DNA from 3 places in the Paenibacillus sp. sgz302190 genome. Region 3 is predicted to be linked to each of the others. Evidence: riboswitches for the same ligand, from Rfam matches in the RefSeq annotation. Region 3 holds a riboswitch; each other region holds the start of a gene.
The links. Region 3 has a riboswitch for ZMP and ZTP ahead of AC6RNO_RS10020 (tetrahydrofolate dehydrogenase/cyclohydrolase catalytic domain-containing protein). Riboswitches for the same ligand answer to the same signal wherever they lie in the genome.
Positions count from the first base shown of each region.

Region 1: it holds a riboswitch for ZMP and ZTP, as region 3 does, so the genes downstream of both, AC6RNO_RS29480 (DJ-1/PfpI family protein) here and AC6RNO_RS10020 (tetrahydrofolate dehydrogenase/cyclohydrolase catalytic domain-containing protein) in region 3, are expected to answer to the same signal.
Region 2: it holds a riboswitch for ZMP and ZTP, as region 3 does, so the genes downstream of both, rpiB (ribose 5-phosphate isomerase B) here and AC6RNO_RS10020 (tetrahydrofolate dehydrogenase/cyclohydrolase catalytic domain-containing protein) in region 3, are expected to answer to the same signal.

Region 1 is NZ_JBZYAO010000038.1:25,889-31,920, forward strand. It holds gene AC6RNO_RS29470 (cache domain-containing sensor histidine kinase) at 1-528, opposite strand, end outside; gene AC6RNO_RS29475 (MFS transporter) at 633-1,859, opposite strand; gene AC6RNO_RS29480 (DJ-1/PfpI family protein) at 2,697-3,284, opposite strand; ZMP/ZTP riboswitch at 3,335-3,414, opposite strand; gene AC6RNO_RS29485 (LysR substrate-binding domain-containing protein) at 3,465-4,379, opposite strand; gene mdcA (malonate decarboxylase subunit alpha) at 4,542-6,032, shown strand, end outside.
Region 2 is NZ_JBZYAO010000042.1:13,062-19,093, forward strand. It holds gene prmC (peptide chain release factor N(5)-glutamine methyltransferase) at 1-422, shown strand, start outside; gene spoIIR (stage II sporulation protein R) at 551-1,303, shown strand; gene AC6RNO_RS30720 (L-threonylcarbamoyladenylate synthase) at 1,394-2,479, shown strand; gene AC6RNO_RS30725 (manganese efflux pump MntP) at 2,544-3,104, shown strand; gene AC6RNO_RS30730 (arsenate reductase/protein-tyrosine-phosphatase family protein) at 3,129-3,734, shown strand; ZMP/ZTP riboswitch at 3,863-3,943, shown strand; gene rpiB (ribose 5-phosphate isomerase B) at 4,044-4,502, shown strand; gene AC6RNO_RS30740 (TIGR01440 family protein) at 4,521-5,126, shown strand; gene glyA (serine hydroxymethyltransferase) at 5,179-6,032, shown strand, end outside.
Region 3 is NZ_JBZYAO010000006.1:186,327-192,358, reverse strand. It holds gene AC6RNO_RS10030 (ATP-binding protein) at 1-1,291, shown strand, start outside; gene AC6RNO_RS10025 (cyclodeaminase/cyclohydrolase family protein) at 1,416-2,039, opposite strand; gene AC6RNO_RS10020 (tetrahydrofolate dehydrogenase/cyclohydrolase catalytic domain-containing protein) at 2,026-2,895, opposite strand; ZMP/ZTP riboswitch at 2,964-3,041, opposite strand; gene AC6RNO_RS10015 (pectinesterase family protein) at 3,105-4,037, opposite strand; gene AC6RNO_RS10010 (acetylxylan esterase) at 4,062-5,087, opposite strand; gene AC6RNO_RS10005 (helix-turn-helix domain-containing protein) at 5,208-6,032, shown strand, end outside.

The sequences.
Region 1 (6,032 bases), on a different contig from region 3:
GGTTACGTCGGCATTGATAAAGCTGTTGTTCAAATAAGCGCGCGACCCATACCACGGAAACGAAGCGAGCGTTTGCCTGAATTTCTCCTCTTCTTCCGGATCGATAGGCGGATACGCGAACACGCGATTCCGGTCGGTCAAAATTTGAATATACAAAGGAAGGCGCAGGCGAAAAAAATTCAAATATCCCTCGATTTCTTCTTTGGGCACATCCTGGTCCTGCCGGATTTTGCCGATCAGGTCCGGTTTGAGCGACAAGGTGCGGGCAAAATCGTCGATATAGTTCAAGTAATTAATAATATTTACGGATAGCCCGTCCATTTTGTCGAAAATAATTTGGTTGTATTGTTTTTCGATTGTCGTTGTCGATTGTTTGCCAATAATGTAGCCCTGCGAGGCAATCAGAAACAGAACCGTGTAGGAGACCGTAACGAAGACGAGCATTTTCCATCCGCTGAAAAGACTTTTGAATCGATGCTTCCGCCGCATGTTCCATACCCCTTGAGCAATCAGGCTTTTTATGAACATTATAATGGATTCCCGTCGCGATTCGGCGAATATGCATTGTATAGATTATGTAAATACAAATAAAAAAGAGACCCGGGCATGACTGCCGGATCTCCGCTGCTGTGTTACATATTTTTGGCGATTCCGGATTCGACGGACGCCTTGTCCCCTTTTTGCAGCAAAAAAATGATGGTGCCGATACATCCGCAAACCGATGACGCTATCAACAGCCCGGCGACGGGCACCTGGCTCGACAGCCCCGTGCTGAGTAACGGAGCGATCGTCCCGCGAATGCCGAAAAGCATCAAATGCATGCCGAACACGACCGCCTCCCGCCCCGGCGTGACCCGAAATACGTAAGCGAGAATGCCGATATCCCAGATCGCGTCGCCGATCCCCTGGATGCCGCTGCCGATAATGACCGCAGGATAGTTGCCGAAAATCCCGTACAGCAGCGGCACGACCGTGTAAGCTCCGAGCCCGTAAACGAGCGTCTGCTTGGGGCTGAACCGGTCGATCGCCCACCCGACGATAAAATAAGCCAGCAGCAGGCATGTATAGTACGAAATCCGCGCAATGCCGATCTCCGTATTGTTCAAATGCAGCGTCTTGACCTGGATGATCTGGTACAGCGGGCTGGCCAAAATATTGCCGAAACCGGCAAGCATCGTCGCCCCGAAAAAATAAAGCAGCTCCCGGTGTTCCTTCACCAGCTTGAACTGCTCCCGGATGGACGAGCTGCGCGGAGGGCGCTTTTTGACCGGGCCTATTTCCTTGACCCGGGCCAGGGAAAGAATGGACAGCACCCCGGTTACGGCGGAAACGATCAGCGGCCCGCTCGGCCCCGACTTGTCCGTCCAGAAGCCGATAAAATAAGCGAGCGGAATCATCAGCGCCCCCATCGCGACGCGAACGTAGCCCATCAGCCTGCCCCGCAAATCCGGCTGGTACATGCGCGTCACCAGCGCAGCGTAAGCCGGCGCCTGTATGCCCATTAAAAGCTGAAAGACGATGGCGGTCACCACATACACTGTCGGATGCCCGAAAAAAGCCGGAAACAACAGAAGCAGCCTCCCGATCAAACTCGGAAGGATGACAAACGGCTTGGGGCTCGACTGCTCGATCCGCGACGCCCAAATCGGCGAAAACAGCAGGCCGATCGCCGGAGCGGCAGCCAAAATGCCGACCTCCAGGTTGGTCGCCCCTTGCCGGATCGCAATCGGAATATAAAACTGATTGAAAACGACATTAAAGAGACTGAATAAAGTGCCGGCGCCGAAATCGCAGTAAAAGTTGTATTTCGTCTCCGGGGTCATGTGCAAGCCTAATTTTTGAAGCACGCTGTTAGCCATCGTTAGCCAGTCTCTCCTCCGCTTGAGAGCGAATATTTCGATATGTTGTTGCCATGCCATCTATTATAGCCTATAAAGCGGAAAATTTGTTTAGCGTTTTCAAAATAAAAAAACCACCCCGCGGGTGGTGAGGGAAGCCTCCGTGCCGCTGGGCGGCGCAAAAGCGCAAGGCCGGAGCCGGCGGCATATCCTGCCTGGTTGCGCAGGATATGCCTGTAAGAGCCTCCGTGCTGCTGGGCGGCACCCATGATGATAAAAGGCATAAACGCACACGGCCGGAGCCGGCAGTCATCTTGTCTGGCAGCGTAGGGGGAAATTAGTGAAAGTGCTGTGCCGGTAAAGGAACATTTCTGCAAATGTCAGGCTTTTCATCGGATACAGGGGCTCTGACTCGGTTTTACTGAAATTGCCGCACTATCCAGGCTGTCCAGAAACCCACACGTCAGCGCCGACCGCACAATCTGCCTCGTTGCCCGAAGAAAACCTGCAAAAGTGCAGTTTTTGCTCAACGAATGCGCCGTCCACGAAAAATTCCTGCAATTGTGCAGGCTTTTCGCCGCGAACATGAGCCCAGGCCCGTTTCAATCGAAAATTCCTGCACAATCGCAGGCTTTTCTCCAAAATGTACCACTTTTGCAGAAAAAGCCTGCACTTTTGCAGGCTTTCTACTTGCGGAGTCGCCATGCCACCCGCTCCAGATCCTCAGCCAGAACAGAAGAGGCGTGTCCACTTCAGCGCCACAACCCGTGCAGGGGAGGCGCGGATTGTGGAAGATCGGCTGTACCACCTCCGGTTCCTCTAACCTGCCACTTTATCCACAAGCTGATTTTCGGGGGTTTACTGCCACTCCATGATGTTTGCCGTTTCCCGGCGTCTTTCTTCTCCAAGCAGCTTGCTTACAACGTACAAAGACATATCGATCCCCGCAGATACACCGGCGGACAAAATTATTTTTCCGTTATCCACATACCGGACATCTTCCAATATTTGCGACGATTTCGGGGCCGCTTCCCGCAATTCGTCCATTGCCAGACGGTGCGTCGTAAGCTTCAATCCTTCCAATAGGTTCGCTTTGGCTAAAATTAAAGCCCCGGTGCACACCGACAAAACAAGCTCCGCTTGACGCGACGCCTCGCGAATCCAATCGGTAAGCGTCTCGTTATGCATTTCTTTTCGCGCCCCCCGGCCGCCGGGTACGAGCAAAATATCAGGAGGCGGACAATTGCGGATCGTATACCCCGGGGTAACGCTCAAGCCGCCCGATGCGGCAACGGGTCCCTCCTGTTCGGCCACCGTATAGACCCGGAAGTCTTTCCCTCTGCCGCTTCCTGTTGTAAACACTTCGAACGGGCCCGCAAAATCCAGCACTTCAACCCCCTCAAAAATCAATATCGCTACGTTTCTTGCCTGCCGTACCTGCTCCATAGGCTCATCTCCCCTGAAAATAATAAAAAAAGCATCCGGTCAATGACCGAATACTTTGCCCAGGCGTACGGCTTATAAAGGCTGTGCTCCCTCGTGGTACTCCACGTTTACGCCAGTAACACGCCCAAAAATTTCGATGAACTATTCATATCAGAAATTTCAGATAATTACAACCTATTTTCAAAAATCCGCTCTCGTCCCCTGCCGGCCAGCCGGTTCTCTCTGCGCCATCTGTCTGAAATAGTCCGCTGTAAATTCGCGGAATCTTGCCGCAGCTTCGGTGAGATACTTGTCTTTGGACCACGACAGCCAAATCGTGCGTTCGCATCTCGGCTCTTCGATCCGAAGCAGCTCGACGGCCGAGCCGGTCGCTCCTCCCCAGGTCACGGAAGGGATGAAGCCGACGCCTTGTCCGGCCCGAATCAATCCGCGGACCGTCGCAGGGTCGTCGCTTTCGAAAATGATGCGGGGGGCAAATCCCGCCTGCCGGCACAGCGCGTCCGCCGTTTCCCGCAAGTTTTTGCCCGGCCGCAGGCTGACGAACCCCTCGTCCGCCGCTTCGCTCAGCCGGATTTTTCCGCGGCTTTCCAGCCGGTGGCCGCAGGGCACCGCAAGAAAAATTTCCTCCGTAAGCAGCGCTCTGCTCTCCACGCCTTGAATGGGCACGGGCGAAGAGGACAGGCACAGATCGAAATCGGAGCGCATCGCCGCGAGGGAAGCATGCTGCAGCAAGTGAAAGCCGATTTGCGGATGCTTTAGCCGGAAGGAAGCGAGCAAATCCGGCAGCAGGTGCGAGCCGACCAGAACGGCAAGCTCGATGCTGCCGCCGGTCTCCCCCGACATATCCCGAATCTCCCTCTTCCCGTCCTCCAAAGCCGCGATGGCGGTGTCCACTTTTCGGAGGAACGCTTTGCCATATGCGTTCAAACGAATATATTTTCCGGTGCGGTCGAACAGTTTGACATCCAAATCTTTCTCCAGCGCGGAAATCATTTTGCTCAGCGCAGGCTGCGGAATGCGAAGCTCCGCCGCCGCCTTCGTCATATGCTCCAGCCTGGCGACGGTTTGAAAATATTTTAGCTGAAGCAGCTCCATGGCAACCCCTCATCTATTCGATATTGAATATAATTCTTATACATAATTATATATTATCCGATATGTATAGACTACCTGTATACTATTTTCAAAAGGATACACATACAGGAGTCTGTCCGATGTCGGTCAGACTCCTAGTACCCCGAACGAGGAGGATGCGGTATGAATCAAACGATACATGCGCAAGCGGCGCGCTCCTGGACGACGCGGCGCGACGAAAAAGCGCGGAGGCTGCGGCAGGCAAGCCGGCTGATGGAAGGGCGACTGCTGCCGACAGGCAGCATCGTGGAAGCGCTCGAAGCGCTGATTTTGCCTGGCGACAGGGTCGTGCTGGAAGGAAACAATCAGAAGCAAGCCGCGTTTTTGTCCGAAGCGCTTGCCAAAGTCGATCCCGGCAAAATCCACGGCCTGCACATGCTCATATCCAGCATCTCGCGGCGCGAGCACCTCGATATTTTCGAATATGGCATTGCCCGGAAAGTCGATTTTTCCTTTTCGGGGCCGCAGAGCCTGCGCATGTCCCAAATGGTCGAGGACGGCAAGTTGGAAATCGGCGCGATCCATACTTATTTGGAGCTGTACGCCCGCATGTTCGTCGACCTCATTCCCGACGTTGCGCTCGTCGCTGCGGACAAGGCGGACCGGCACGGAAACCTGTACACGGGGCCGAATACGGAAGAGACGCCGGCGATAGTCGAAGCGGCGGCCTTCCGTAACGGGATCGTGATCGTGCAGGTCAACGAGATCGTCGATGAGCTGCCGCGCGTCGATATTCCGGCTTCCTGGGTCGACGTCGTCGTCCCCGCCGACAAGCCTTATCCGCTGGAGGCGTTGTTTACGCGCGATCCTCGGCAAATTACGGACATTCAAATTTTGATGGGCATGCTGGCCATTCGCGGCGTCTACGAACGCCATCAGGTGCAATCCCTGAATCACGGCATCGGCTTCAACACGGCGGCTATCGAACTGCTGCTCCCCACCTACGGCGAATCGCTCGGACTGCGCGGCCGGATATGCCGGCATTGGGCGCTCAACCCGCATCCGACGCTCATTCCGGCGATCGAAAGTGGCTGGGTCGAGAGCGTGCACTGCTTCGGCGGCGAGGTCGGCATGGAGGCGTACGTCGCGGCGCGGCCGGACGTGTTCTTCACCGGCCCCGACGGCAGTCTCCGCTCCAACCGCGCCTACTGCCAGATGGCCGGACAATATGCCGTCGATCTGTTCATCGGCTCCACGCTGCAAATGGATGCGGAAGGCCATTCTTCCACCGTGACGTCGGGCCGGCTGTCCGGTTTCGGGGGCGCCCCTAACATGGGGCACGACCCGCGGGGGCGGAGGCACCCGACGCCCGCCTGGCTCGACATGAAAACGGCGGACCATCCGCTCGTGCGCGGCCGCAAGCTTGTCGTCCAGATGGTCGAAACGTTCCAGCGCGGGGGCATCCCCACTTTCGTCGAATCGCTCGACGCGATCGAAGTCGGCCGGAGCGCCGGCTTGCCGCTTGCGCCGGTCATGATCTACGGCGACGACGTGACGCATGTCGTCACCGAAGAAGGCGTCGCTTATGTGTACAAAGCACGGAACCTGGAGGAACGCAAGCTTGCCATCGCCGCCGTCGCCGGCGTTACTCCGCTCGGGAGAATCCACGATTAC
Region 2 (6,032 bases), on a different contig from region 3:
TGGAGATGGCCCGCGCGAACGCGCGGCGGCACGGCGTGGCCGCGCGTGTGGAGTGGCTCGAGGGCGATCTCCTCGAGCCTTATATCGAGCGCCGTCTGGCGCCGGATATACTGGTGTCGAACCCACCGTATATCCCGGACAGCGACCTTCCGGCGCTGATGCCCGAGGTGCGGCTGTATGAGCCGCACACGGCTTTGTTCGGCGGTCCGGACGGGCTGGACCTGTACCGCCGCATGATCGGGCAGCTGCCGCTGCTGCCGCGAATCCCGGCCGTGGTCGGGTTCGAGGTCGGCATCCGGCAGGCGCAGGACGTGGCGGCTATGCTGCGGGAAGCCGCCGATTGGGACGAGATCCGCATAGTGCCGGATCTCGCGGGCATCGATCGCCACGTTCTGGCGATCCGTGCGCCGGAGCGGGATTGAGGGACCATCCCGTTCCTCTCTCTTTCATCCTATTTTTCTATCGAATTATAAAATAGATTGCTAGGTTTAGCCCCTTTTATTTTTGCCCATACTGTCTGGTAGAAGCGAAGGGAAAGGGGCTTTTCCAGATGGTAAAGAGAGTGAATCGTTCTTATAAATTTTTATGGTATACGGCTTTTGCACTTATCGTATTGCTTGCAAGCTGGGATGGCAATCGCACGAATGCCGCGGTCGTGGCGTCGGAAATCCCGAAAGAGTCGATCCGGCTGCGCATTCTTGCCAATTCCGACTCTGCGCCGGATCAGGCGCTCAAACGCGAGATTCGCGATGCGATCATCGCCCGCATGCAGGAGTGGGTCGTCGGTCCGCATACGCTGGACGAGGCCAGAGCCGTCGTGAGGGCGCATTTGCCGGAATTCGACGCATTGGTCGGCCGGATGATCCGGGAGCGCGGCTACGATTATTCGCATACGGTAGAGCTGGGCGTCGTCCCTTTTCCTACGAAATTGTACGGCAATACGGTTTATCCGGCCGGTGATTACGAAGCGCTGCGCGTGACGATCGGCAGCGGACAGGGGCAGAATTGGTGGTGCGTGCTGTTTCCTCCGCTGTGCTTCGTCGACTCGGTGTCGGGAGAAGCGGTGGCGACTACGGCCGAGGTTGTGGCCAAGACGGAGCCCGCGGATGCGAAGGCCGCTTCCGGCAAAGAGGCGCCGTCCGCCAAAGCTGCCGATAAAAGCCAGGCCGCCGGCAAACCGGCGGTAAAGGCCGGTGCGGGCGATACACCTGACGGTAAGTCGGCTTCGGCCGGAGAACAGAAACCGGAAGTTAAATTTTTCTTATGGGAAATGCTCAAAAAAGCGGCATCCTGGTTTGGCTGATCAAGTGATCAAGCTGATCCCGGCTGATCGGAAGTTGCGGCGAAATCTTATGCCGATGCCGGAAAATGGGCGGAACAACACGCAGTAAGGATGGAACTTAATGTGACTATATATTGGAAATTGGATGCGGACGGCGGGCCGCGGGAGGAACAGGCCGCGATTGCCGAAGCCGCACGGCTGCTTAGAGACGGCGACACCGTAGCTTTTCCGACGGAAACGGTGTACGGGCTTGGCGCGGATGCTACGAGCTCGGAAGCGGTGGCGCGTATTTTCCAAGCCAAAGGCCGCCCGTCGGATAATCCGTTGATCGTTCATATTGCAGATATCCGGCAGTTGGATAACCTCGTAGCGGATTCAGCCGTCACCTACGGGCACCGGTTGTTGATGGAGGCATTTTGGCCGGGACCGCTAACGATCGTGCTGCCTGTGGAAGCGGGCGGCATTTCGCCGCTTGTGACGGCGGGACTTGCTACGGTGGGCGTGCGGATTCCCGACCATCCCGTCGCGCTGCGTCTGCTCCGGGAAGCCGGGTGCCCTGTTGCGGCTCCTAGCGCAAACAGCTCGGGCAGACCGAGCCCTACCGCCGCATCCCACGTCAAGGAGGATCTGGACGGCCGGATCGGCGGCTTGCTGGATGGTGGGCCTACGGGAGTCGGGGTGGAATCGACGGTTATCGAGATCGTCGATAACGAACTGTACATTCTTCGTCCGGGGGGCGTGACGGCGGAACAGCTGCGGGCGGTTCTGCCGGATGTGCAAGTGCACGAACCGGCGAAGGAAGCATGGAGCGAAGAAGCGGAAGCGCCGCGTTCGCCGGGGATGAAATACACGCATTACGCTCCGAAGGGCCGTATGCAAATTGTTCAAGGGGCCGCACCGGATGATGTGGCGGCCTGGATTCAGCGCGATATCGATGCTGCCCGGGAGCGGGGAGAGTCGACAGGCGTCCTCACCTATGAGGAAAATGCGGGAAAGTATCGCGCCGATCTCGTAATTGCCTGCGGCAGCTTGTCTCGCCCAGAGACGGTCGCCCGGGAGCTTTACGCCGCTTTGCGGCGTTTTGACGAAGAGGGCATTGGTTATATTAATGCCGAGGCTTGTCCGGAGGACGGCATCGGCCAGGCGATTATGAATCGTCTGCGCAAAGCGGCCGGTCATCGGCTTGTTCGAGTATAGCTGGCATGATTCCCGGTTTGTCCGCATATCTTGGGAAAGAAACCGTGGACAGGGGGACTGCAGCATGCTCGCATCATCCTTTGCACTTGGGCAGCTACTTACCATCATCATTATGGCGATTGCATTAGGACTAGATGCTTTTTCCCTGGGGATAGGGATCGGTATGAGGGGCGTCCGCTTGCTCGACATTCTCAAAATCAGCGTCGTTATCGGCATTTTCCATATTATTATGCCTTTAATGGGGATGTTCATGGGGCACTACGTCAGCTCTCTTCTGGGACATGTCGCTACTGCTGCGGGGGGCTGCCTGCTGGCTTTGCTGGGGTGCCATATGATATACAGCTCGCTTCGCGGCGGGGAAGCCGTCTCTTTCGACCACCGTACTTTGTGGGGGCTTATTATTTTCGCGCTCAGCGTAAGTATAGACTCTTTCTCGGTGGGGGTATCGCTGGGAATGTTCGCTACGGATATCGTGCTGACGGTGCTTGTATTCGGCGCCTTCGGAGCGCTGATGTCGATTGGCGGCCTGCTCGTAGGCAGACGCGTCGGACACTGGGTCGGCGAGTACGGCGAGGCGTTTGGCGGGTTGATTTTGCTCGCATTTGGGATCAAATTTTTGCTGTGATACAATAAAGGGGAGGAGGGGATCATGTTGCGAATACTTTTTGTCTGTACGGGAAATACGTGCCGCAGTCCATTGGCCGAGGGCTTGCTGCGGGTCAAGGTGCAAAAAGAAGGGCTAGCGGCCGAGGTCCGTTCCGCCGGCGTATCCGCTGTTACGGGAGGGGCCATTTCTCACAACAGCGACGCGATTTTGAAAGAAGCGGGTTTCCGGGACAAGATCAGCTCTCTTTTTATTGGGCAGGCCGAGGTGCAGTGGGCGGATTTGATTTTGACGATGACGGTCGGCCACAAGCGTTCGGTTGTTCAGCGTTTTCCGGATGCCGTAGATAAAATTTATACGCTCAAGGAGTACGTGGAGGATAGCCCGGACGTGCTGCGCGCGCTGGAGGAGCGGGAACGGCTTACAGCCGAGATTCAGCTCAAACAAGCGCTGGCTCAGACGGTTTCATCCGAGGAAAGAAGCCGGTATTTGCAGCTGGAAAGAAGCATTCCCGATTACGATATTTCCGACCCGTTCGGCGGTTCCATAGACATTTACCGGGCAACGGCCGAGGAAATCGGACAATGTCTGGATAAGCTGGTGCAAAAGCTGCGCGAGCGGCAGAACGGATCGAATTTGCTGGGCCCTTAGGACTGATTCCCAGAAAAGCGGGTTTGGAGCGGATCCGGCGGAATCGGCTTGCCTTGCCTGCGCGAACCCGCCCCGCGGATATCACCTTTACAGGCACGTCGGAATGCGATAAAATAGATGTATTGATTGAGACTCGATGTAACTGGCGACGAGTGGGGTTAACCACAATGGAGCATCGGGTTATACGGCCGGTCGCCTGGGCAAAAGAGCAACGCGCGTACTTTCGCGTGTCCTGCTCTTTTTTTCGTTTTCCGGTGGGTAATGGGCTATAATAGGAAGGACAAATGAATTTTAAAGGAGCGTTTACCGATGAAAATTGCATTGGGTGCGGATCATGCAGGGTATCGTTTGAAAGATGTCATCATTCCTTTTATCGAATCATTAGGCCACCAGGTTTTGGATCTCGGCTGCAGCTGCGCGGATTCCGTCGATTACCCGGATTATGCGCTGGAAGTATGCGAGAAAGTAGTTGCCGGGGAAGTGGATAAAGGCATCCTGATTTGCGGGACAGGCATCGGCATGTCGATTGCCGCCAACAAAGTTCCCGGAATCCGCTGCGCGCTCGTTCACGATCTGTTCTCCGCCAAAGCGACCCGCGAGCATAACGATACGAACGTATTGGCTATGGGCGAGCGCGTCATCGGGCCTGGCGTTGCCGAAGAAATCGTGAAAATTTGGCTGGAAACGGAATTTTCGCAAGGCGTTCGCCACCAGAACCGCATCGGTAAAGTTCAAAAGATCGAAGAGCGCTTCGCGCTTCATCCGTAAGCCGCGGGAGGGAATCCGATGACTGATTCCATTCTGCCTACGATTGCTGAAGCCGTTGAAGCCAATCTGCGTGAGCTGGTTCAGGCGGGGGGGTTGAAGCCCGGACAGCTGCTTGTCATCGGCACCAGCACGAGCGAAATACTCGGGCATCGCATCGGCACATCCGGGACGCTGGACGCGGCGGAGCCGATCTTTCAAGCGGCCGGGCGCGTGTGCCGGGAATTCGGGCTGCACGCGGCATTTCAATGCTGCGAGCATCTGAACCGCGCGCTCGTGCTGGAGGAAGACGTGCTCGCGCTGTATCCCCGTCTGGAGCCGGTGTCCGTCATTCCGGTGCCGAAAGCCGGGGGCGCGATGGCGTCCTATGCGTACCGCCATTTTGCCCGGCCCGTAGTCGTCGAGACGATTGAGGCTCACGCCGGGATCGATATCGGCAGCACGCTCATCGGCATGCACCTTCGCCGTGTCGCGGTGCCGGTTCGTCCGCCGGTGCGGAATATCGGCCACGCCTATGTGACTATGGCTTACACGCGGCCGAAGTTGATCGGCGGCATGCGGGCTGTGTACTCGGAGGAGACAGCCGAACAACAGTACGCTGCCGCGTCTCCGAAAGCGGATTGTTAGTTTCGCTGCGTTTGTACGTTTAAATACAAAGAAGACCAGGGAGGAACTGAACATGTCTACTAACTTTTTAAGCAAGCAAGATCCGAAAATCGCAGAAGCGATGAACTTGGAACTGGGCCGTCAACGCGACAAAATCGAGCTTATCGCATCCGAAAACATCGTCAGCGAAGCCGTTATGGAAGCTATGGGTACGGTTCTGACGAACAAATACGCGGAAGGCTATCCGGGCAAAAGATACTACGGCGGCTGTGAATACGTCGATATCGTGGAAGATATCGCGCGCGACCGCGCCAAAGAGCTGTTTGGCGCCGAGCATGCGAACGTACAGCCTCATTCAGGCGCGCAAGCGAACATGGCCGTTTATTTGGCCGCATTGAGTCATGGAGACACTGTTCTCGGCATGAACCTGGCACATGGCGGTCATTTGACGCACGGCAGCCCGGTGAACGCTTCCGGCATTTTGTACAATTTCGTCGCTTACGGCGTCAGCGAAAAAGACGGCCGCATCGATTACGACGAAGTCCGCAAAGCGGCATTCAAGCATAAGCCACGCATGCTCGTTGCCGGCGCGAGCGCATATTCGCGCATTATCGATTTTGAAGCGCTGGCTTCCATCGCGAACGACGTAGGCGCATTGTTCTTCGTAGACATGGCGCACATCGCCGGTCTGATTGCCGCAGGCTTGCATCCGAATCCGGTGCCGCACGCCCATTTCGTAACGACTACGACGCACAAAACGCTTCGCGGTCCCCGCGGCGGCATGATATTGACCCGCAAGTCGTGGGCGGCCGCCATTGACAAAGCCGTATTCCCGGGCACCCAGGGCGGACCTTTGATGCACACGATCGCGGCAAAAGCCGTATCTTTCGGCGAAGCGCTGCAGCCTGAATTCAAAACTTACGCGCA
Region 3 (6,032 bases):
TCCGGTCAGCCTGCTTACGGGGTCATATGTATTCTTATTCAGCCAAGTTGTGGATGATAAACAAATTTTATTCATTTTCATTAGTTCCTTGATTATTATTACATGGGTGCTCTACGCGGCGGAATATTGGACAACCCGGTTTGAACCATTTTTATTCCCGAGAAAATACGTCTTGCAAACAGCTTTGAAGAAGATTTCCAAAAACCTTGGAACCATTTCCAGTTTCCGTGAATTGAAAGATATTATACTTGTCGATATCGTGGATACGCTTCAGGTGATGGGGGGAGCCATTGTGTTCCGGTATAAGGACGATACTGAAATCATTAGCGAGGGTGATATAAATACTGCGGAGATTCGGCTGCTTGTCAACTCGTCATCCCCGCTCGATCATCCGCTTTATACTTGCATTGAGATGAATGATCATGAAGAGTATACGAGTTATTTGGTAATGACACGCAAAAAGGCGAATACGCTGCTTGGAAAGGAAGAAATCCAATGGCTGCGCTTGATTACCTCCTATTTGGAGGTTAGCTTGGAGAATGTCCACTTGGTCCGCAAGCTGACCGCGAGGTTGCAGCAATTGGCTTCCCAACTTCCACAGGAGGAAACGGCGCAAGACATTCAATGGTTTCGTAAGATCATGTTCGAATTGCAGGAGGAGGAACGGATTCGGATTGCTGCCGATCTTCATGATACGACGATGCAGGACCTTTTCTTTCTGAAAAGAAAGTTAACCATCCTGTCGGAAAAGTATACTACGCCCGAAGAAGATCGGGAACAGCTCGACAATATGATTAATTTCGTGGAATTGATCAATGCCAGTTTGCGCCAAAGCTGTTTTGAGTTAAATCCCCATTTGCTTAAAGAGATTGGTTTGATTCAAACGCTGACGATGTACATGAAGAAGGAAGCTTTTACCGCTCCTTTTCAACTTGAATTCATTGCTGAGCAGGCTGCTGCCATTGAAGCCAAAGATTTGCCGACGAAACGGCATATTTTCCGAATCGCTCAGGAGCTGCTCAACAATGCGAAAAAGCATTCCCAGGCTTCCAAAGTCACTTTTCTGATAACGGAAGCGCACAATAGCTTTTATTTGATCTATGAGGATGATGGTGTGGGGTTTGAAGACAACAAAGTGCGTCGGAAGGAGATCGACTCATCGGGATTGGGAATCGAACAAATGAGGAGCAGAATCTTGCATGCGGGCGGACAATTGGAGGTCACCACGCAAAAAGGGTTCGGAACGAAATTCATCATTACGATACCAAACGAGGAGGCTATTTCTGCGTGAATCAAAGATCAAGCAGCATCGGCGATTTCCTCCTTGACCTGACATAACACAAAGAGTTACCCCCGGGCGCTTCATCCCGCTCAGGGGTAACTCTTTTTCTCTGCCATACGGCCGCCTGGCTTGCCTAACTCATTCTTTCCCTTACTTTCCGCAAAGCGTTCAGCTTCAACTGCCCGGCTTTGTCCAGCAGTTCCAGGCCCTCGGCCCGATAAACCTGCTCGAGCCCGGTTTGCATGCTGCCCAGATTGATTTCTGCCGTAATCCAGGCGGATTGAATGGCCGCTTCCAGCATAATGAGGGCAATGCCGAGGTCGGATATGACATTTTTGTTTGCCAGATGAATGATCTCGTCCAAGGCAACCATCATGTCATAGCTCCGTCTCAAAAGAGCGAGCGGCACAGCGGCGGCCTGGGCCGCGGCATCCTGCACGGCAAGCGAGCGTGCTTCCTTCTCGGCGCCGGTCCCTTTGGGCAGCGCGAGTGCCGCCATGAATCCGTGAAATGCGTCCATGTCTTGTTCCAGCAGAGTTTCGAACTCGGCTATCGCCGATTTCATCCGCTCCACGGCCGCCGTCATCGATTCCCGGACCGCTTCATATTTGGGTCCTGCCGTAAGATTGGCTACCATGGACCCCATGGAAGCGCCCAAAGCCGCGGACAGCGCCGCAACGCTGCCACCGCCCGGCACAGGCGAGCTTGAGCCTGCTTCCTCCAGAAATTGGCGAATCTTCCGGTCAAAAACTTTCATTTGCATCCCCCCGCCCGATGGACTGCAGTTCCATTGCTTTTAATAAATTTTCGAACAAAATGACGGTCGTCAGCGTGCCTACTCCGCCCGGAACCGGTGTCGCGGCTTTCACCGCTTCCCAAATGCCGGGGCTGGCGTCGCCTGCAATTCCAGCCTCCGTTTCATTGATTCCCGCATCGATGACGACCAATTCGTCATGCACCATGCCCGGGGTCACCAGGCCTGCTTTGCCTGCGGCCGTAATCAAAATGTCGGCTTGAGCGATATGGCCGGATAAATTCGCGGTATAGGAATGACAGACGGTTACGGTGGCATTTTCGCGTAGCAGCAGCTGCATCAGCGGCCGCCCTACCGTTTCTCCCCGCCCGATCAGAACGACATGCGCCCCCTGAAGCCGGTATCCGTAATGTTTCAAAATGCGGATGCACGACTGGGGCGTCGCCGGGTACAACCCGCTTTCTCCCGTCATGCACGCCAATTTGTTCGCCGAAGATATGCCGTCGACATCTTTGGCCGGAGCGATGGCATCGGACAGCTTTTGCACGCGGATGTGCCCGGGAACGGGGAGCTCGAGCATGATTCCGTGCACGGCCGGGTCCCCGTTTAACCGCTCGATCTCCTCAAGAAGGCGCTGTTCGCTCACTTGCGCCTCAAATTCCATCAAATGAAAGGCAACCCCGAGTTTGGCAGCCAGCTTTTCCTTTGCTTTGGCGTAGTACGCGGAAGCCGGATCGCCCTGCACCAAAATGGCGGCTATCGCCGGTTGAACGCCCCGCTCCTTCCAGTTGCCGACTTCGGCGGCGATAGAGTGCGAGATTTGATCGGCTAACGGCTTCGATTTAAGCAGCAAACCCATTTACGTTCGTTCCCCTCTCCATAATCGGATGAACATGCAAAAAAAGTACTTGGTCCATTGCTCACCAAATACTTTGCCCAGGCGTACGGCTATAAGCCATGTGCTCCCTCGTGGTTGCCCACGTTACGCCAGTCACACATGACGATTACTGCTACGTACAGTTTATCACACGGATTCGCGTTCCGCATAGACGGCCGCGCGAGAATGTTTCACGCCCGCCTTGCAGCGCCTTCTCCGCTCTCCGTCGGGTCCCAGCCGTCATGGCCGGCCAGAACGCTCCGTGCATCAAGCTGCAGCGCTTCCGCTTCCGTTAAAGCCTTCGCCCAGCCGGCGCGGCCGGCGGCATCGCGCGCACCGGGGCCGGTGCTGCCGTACTCCGTATAGCGGGCCGTGCTTTCATTGTCGGGATTGTCCCAATTGTCCCAACCCGCCGAATAGATGTGCGGCCCCATCCATGTGTTGATAAACGCGGTATGCGCCCACGCTCTCCAGGGCCTGCCGAGGTAGACCGACTCTTCCTCCTGCGCTCCGGTCAGACGGCAGTTCAAAAAGACGTAGCCGAACTCCGCGCCCCGCGGCGTCGAAGCGGCCGTGATATAGCCTCCGCGCAAACTGCGGATTTCACACGATTCGAAACATGCCGCAGCCGATCCGAAAATAAAGTCGACATGCCCTTCGATATAGCAACCGGCAAAATAATGCCGCCCCCGGCTCGTATACAAAGTGTCCTGATTGCCGAGCAGCCTGACGCTGCGGTAAACCTGACGGTCGCCGGAAGCGTACAAAGCAACGGCCTGCGCGATTTCCGGGCCATAGCCCGCGGTGTTTTGCACCGTCAAATTTTCCATGCGAAAATCGTCGGCCTCCACCTTCAAAACGGCGGTGCGGAACGTTCCTATTTCTTTGCCGTCCGGCCCCGTCATCCTGGCGTAATCGCCGTAAGCGATAATCGTCCCTTCGCGGCTCTCGCCGATCAGTGCGATGTCCGGCTTATTGTCGGGAATGAGCAATTTTTCGCGATAAGTTCCATTTTTGACATAGATCGTAACAGGCTCCAGAGGAAGCACGCGGACGGCGTCTATCGCCTCCTGAATGCCGGTGAAGTCCCCGCTGCCGTCTTGCGAAACCGTGATATGTCTCATAAAAAAGGTTTGTCTCCTCTCCGCTCAGGAAAGCTGCGCCTTCAGCCAGTCGAATGATGTTCTTCCGGAAATTTCATGCTTGCCCGGGAATATGTCGGCAGCGAGCCGGTCCTCCGCTCCAAGACTGCGGTAAATCCGGGTCAGCCGCACAATGGCTTCTTCCGTCGTTCCAACCGGAAATACCCGGTCCTGATCCCCGGACTCGATAAACAAAGGCCTCGGAGCGATCAACCCGAGCAATTCCGGCTGCTCGGCAATCCGCAGGATGCCGGGAATATAGTTGTCGATGCAGTGCGGCCGATCCAAAATGCTCCCCAGGTACGTATTCGCATATCCGCAAATTACGGCGGCGCGGATGCGCTCATCCAAAGCAGCGGTCAAAGATGCGACCAGGCCGCCGCCGGAAAAGCCGATGACCCCGATCCGCTCCGGGTCGACTTCCTCCCGCGCGGCCAAATAGTCGAGCGCGCGCGTCGCTTCGAATGCGCGGAATCCGGCGATGGTCATCCCGCACATGAGCAGCTGCAGCGCAATCGGCAGGCAGCTGGAATCTTTGGCCGACGGATCGGCCTCCACGCCGGCCTGCAATCTCCGGTCCCCGAAGCCGATGATTTCGGGGACGAGCACGAACAGCCCCCGGCGGGCCAGCCGGACGGCGAACTTGTTGTGAATCCCGGGATCGTCAGCGAAGCTGCCGTCGGGATTCATGCCGAGCGCGGCCCGATGGCCCGGGCCGTGTCCGTGGCAGGCAAGCACCGCCGGCAGCTTGCCGCCCCCGCCTGACGGATACAGCGCATACGCCGGTATCCGCAGCCCTTCGTACGTCGAGTAAGCGAGCTTCTCGACGGTAAGTCCTTCATGCTCGAACGTGTCGAGCAGTTCGGGCTCCAGCGCCGCCCGGCGCTCGGGCCAGGCCCCCAGCGCATCGGCGAGCCGGCGCCTGAGCTCCTCGCGCCCGGCCCCGTCGGGCATAGTCCCGCCGGCGCGGTCCAGGCTGTTTTCCACCGTTTGCGCATAAAGCTTTGCCAAAAAATCGTCAGGGCTCCACATTCCGCAGCCATCTCCTTTATCCAAGGCCGGATTCGGCCTTCCGCTTTTCGATTTCGCGCCTTCCGCTTTCAAAATATGCTAAAATTTGCATATACGCTTCCTGCAAAGAGAGGGACTTCCATGAGCAGCCGGACCGAACCGAAATACCATATCGGCGATTCATCCTTTGCCATTCAGCAGCTGCAGCGCAAAGGCTATTTCGCCATGCCCCGCCCTCATGCTCATCCGTTTTACGAATTATATTACTTGTTGGACGGCCAGCGCGTCTATTTTATAAACGGCAAAGTATACACCGTGCAAAAAGGGGACTTGATCGTTGTCGTGCCGAACGACCTTCACGCTACGTCAAGCTCAAGCGTCGAAAAATTCGAGCGGGTGCTGATCGAATTCGCGCCCGATTTCATAGCTCCGACCGAACCTCCGCTGCTCGAACTGCCGCCTTTTTGCGAGTCCGCTTTAATCCGCTTGCCGCTCAAAGAGCAGCAGGCCGTCGAGCGCTTGCTCCAGCAAATGTTGGCCGAATGCAGGGAGCGGCCGGCGCTTTACGTTTCCTGTGTGCGGCAGCTGCTGACCGAACTGCTGATCCGGATTCACCGCTCCTGCGGGTCAGGCAGCGAGCCTCCGGGCGGCGGCCATCCGATGCACCAGAAGGTGACGGAGATCGCCTCCTACATCAATACCCATTACAAAGAGCCGATTACCCTGGAGCTTGCCGCAAAACAATTTTATATTAGCCCCGCATATTTAAGCCGCATTTTTCTGAAACTGACGGGCTTCCATTTTAGCGAATACGTCCGGGTTGTGCGCATCCGCGAAGCGCAAAAGCTGCTGCAGACGACCCGGAGCAAAGTCCAGACGATTGCGGAGCAGGTCGGGTTTGAGCACATTTCCCATTTTAACAAAACGTTCAAATCCATTGCGGGCATGCCGCCCCTGCGCTACCGC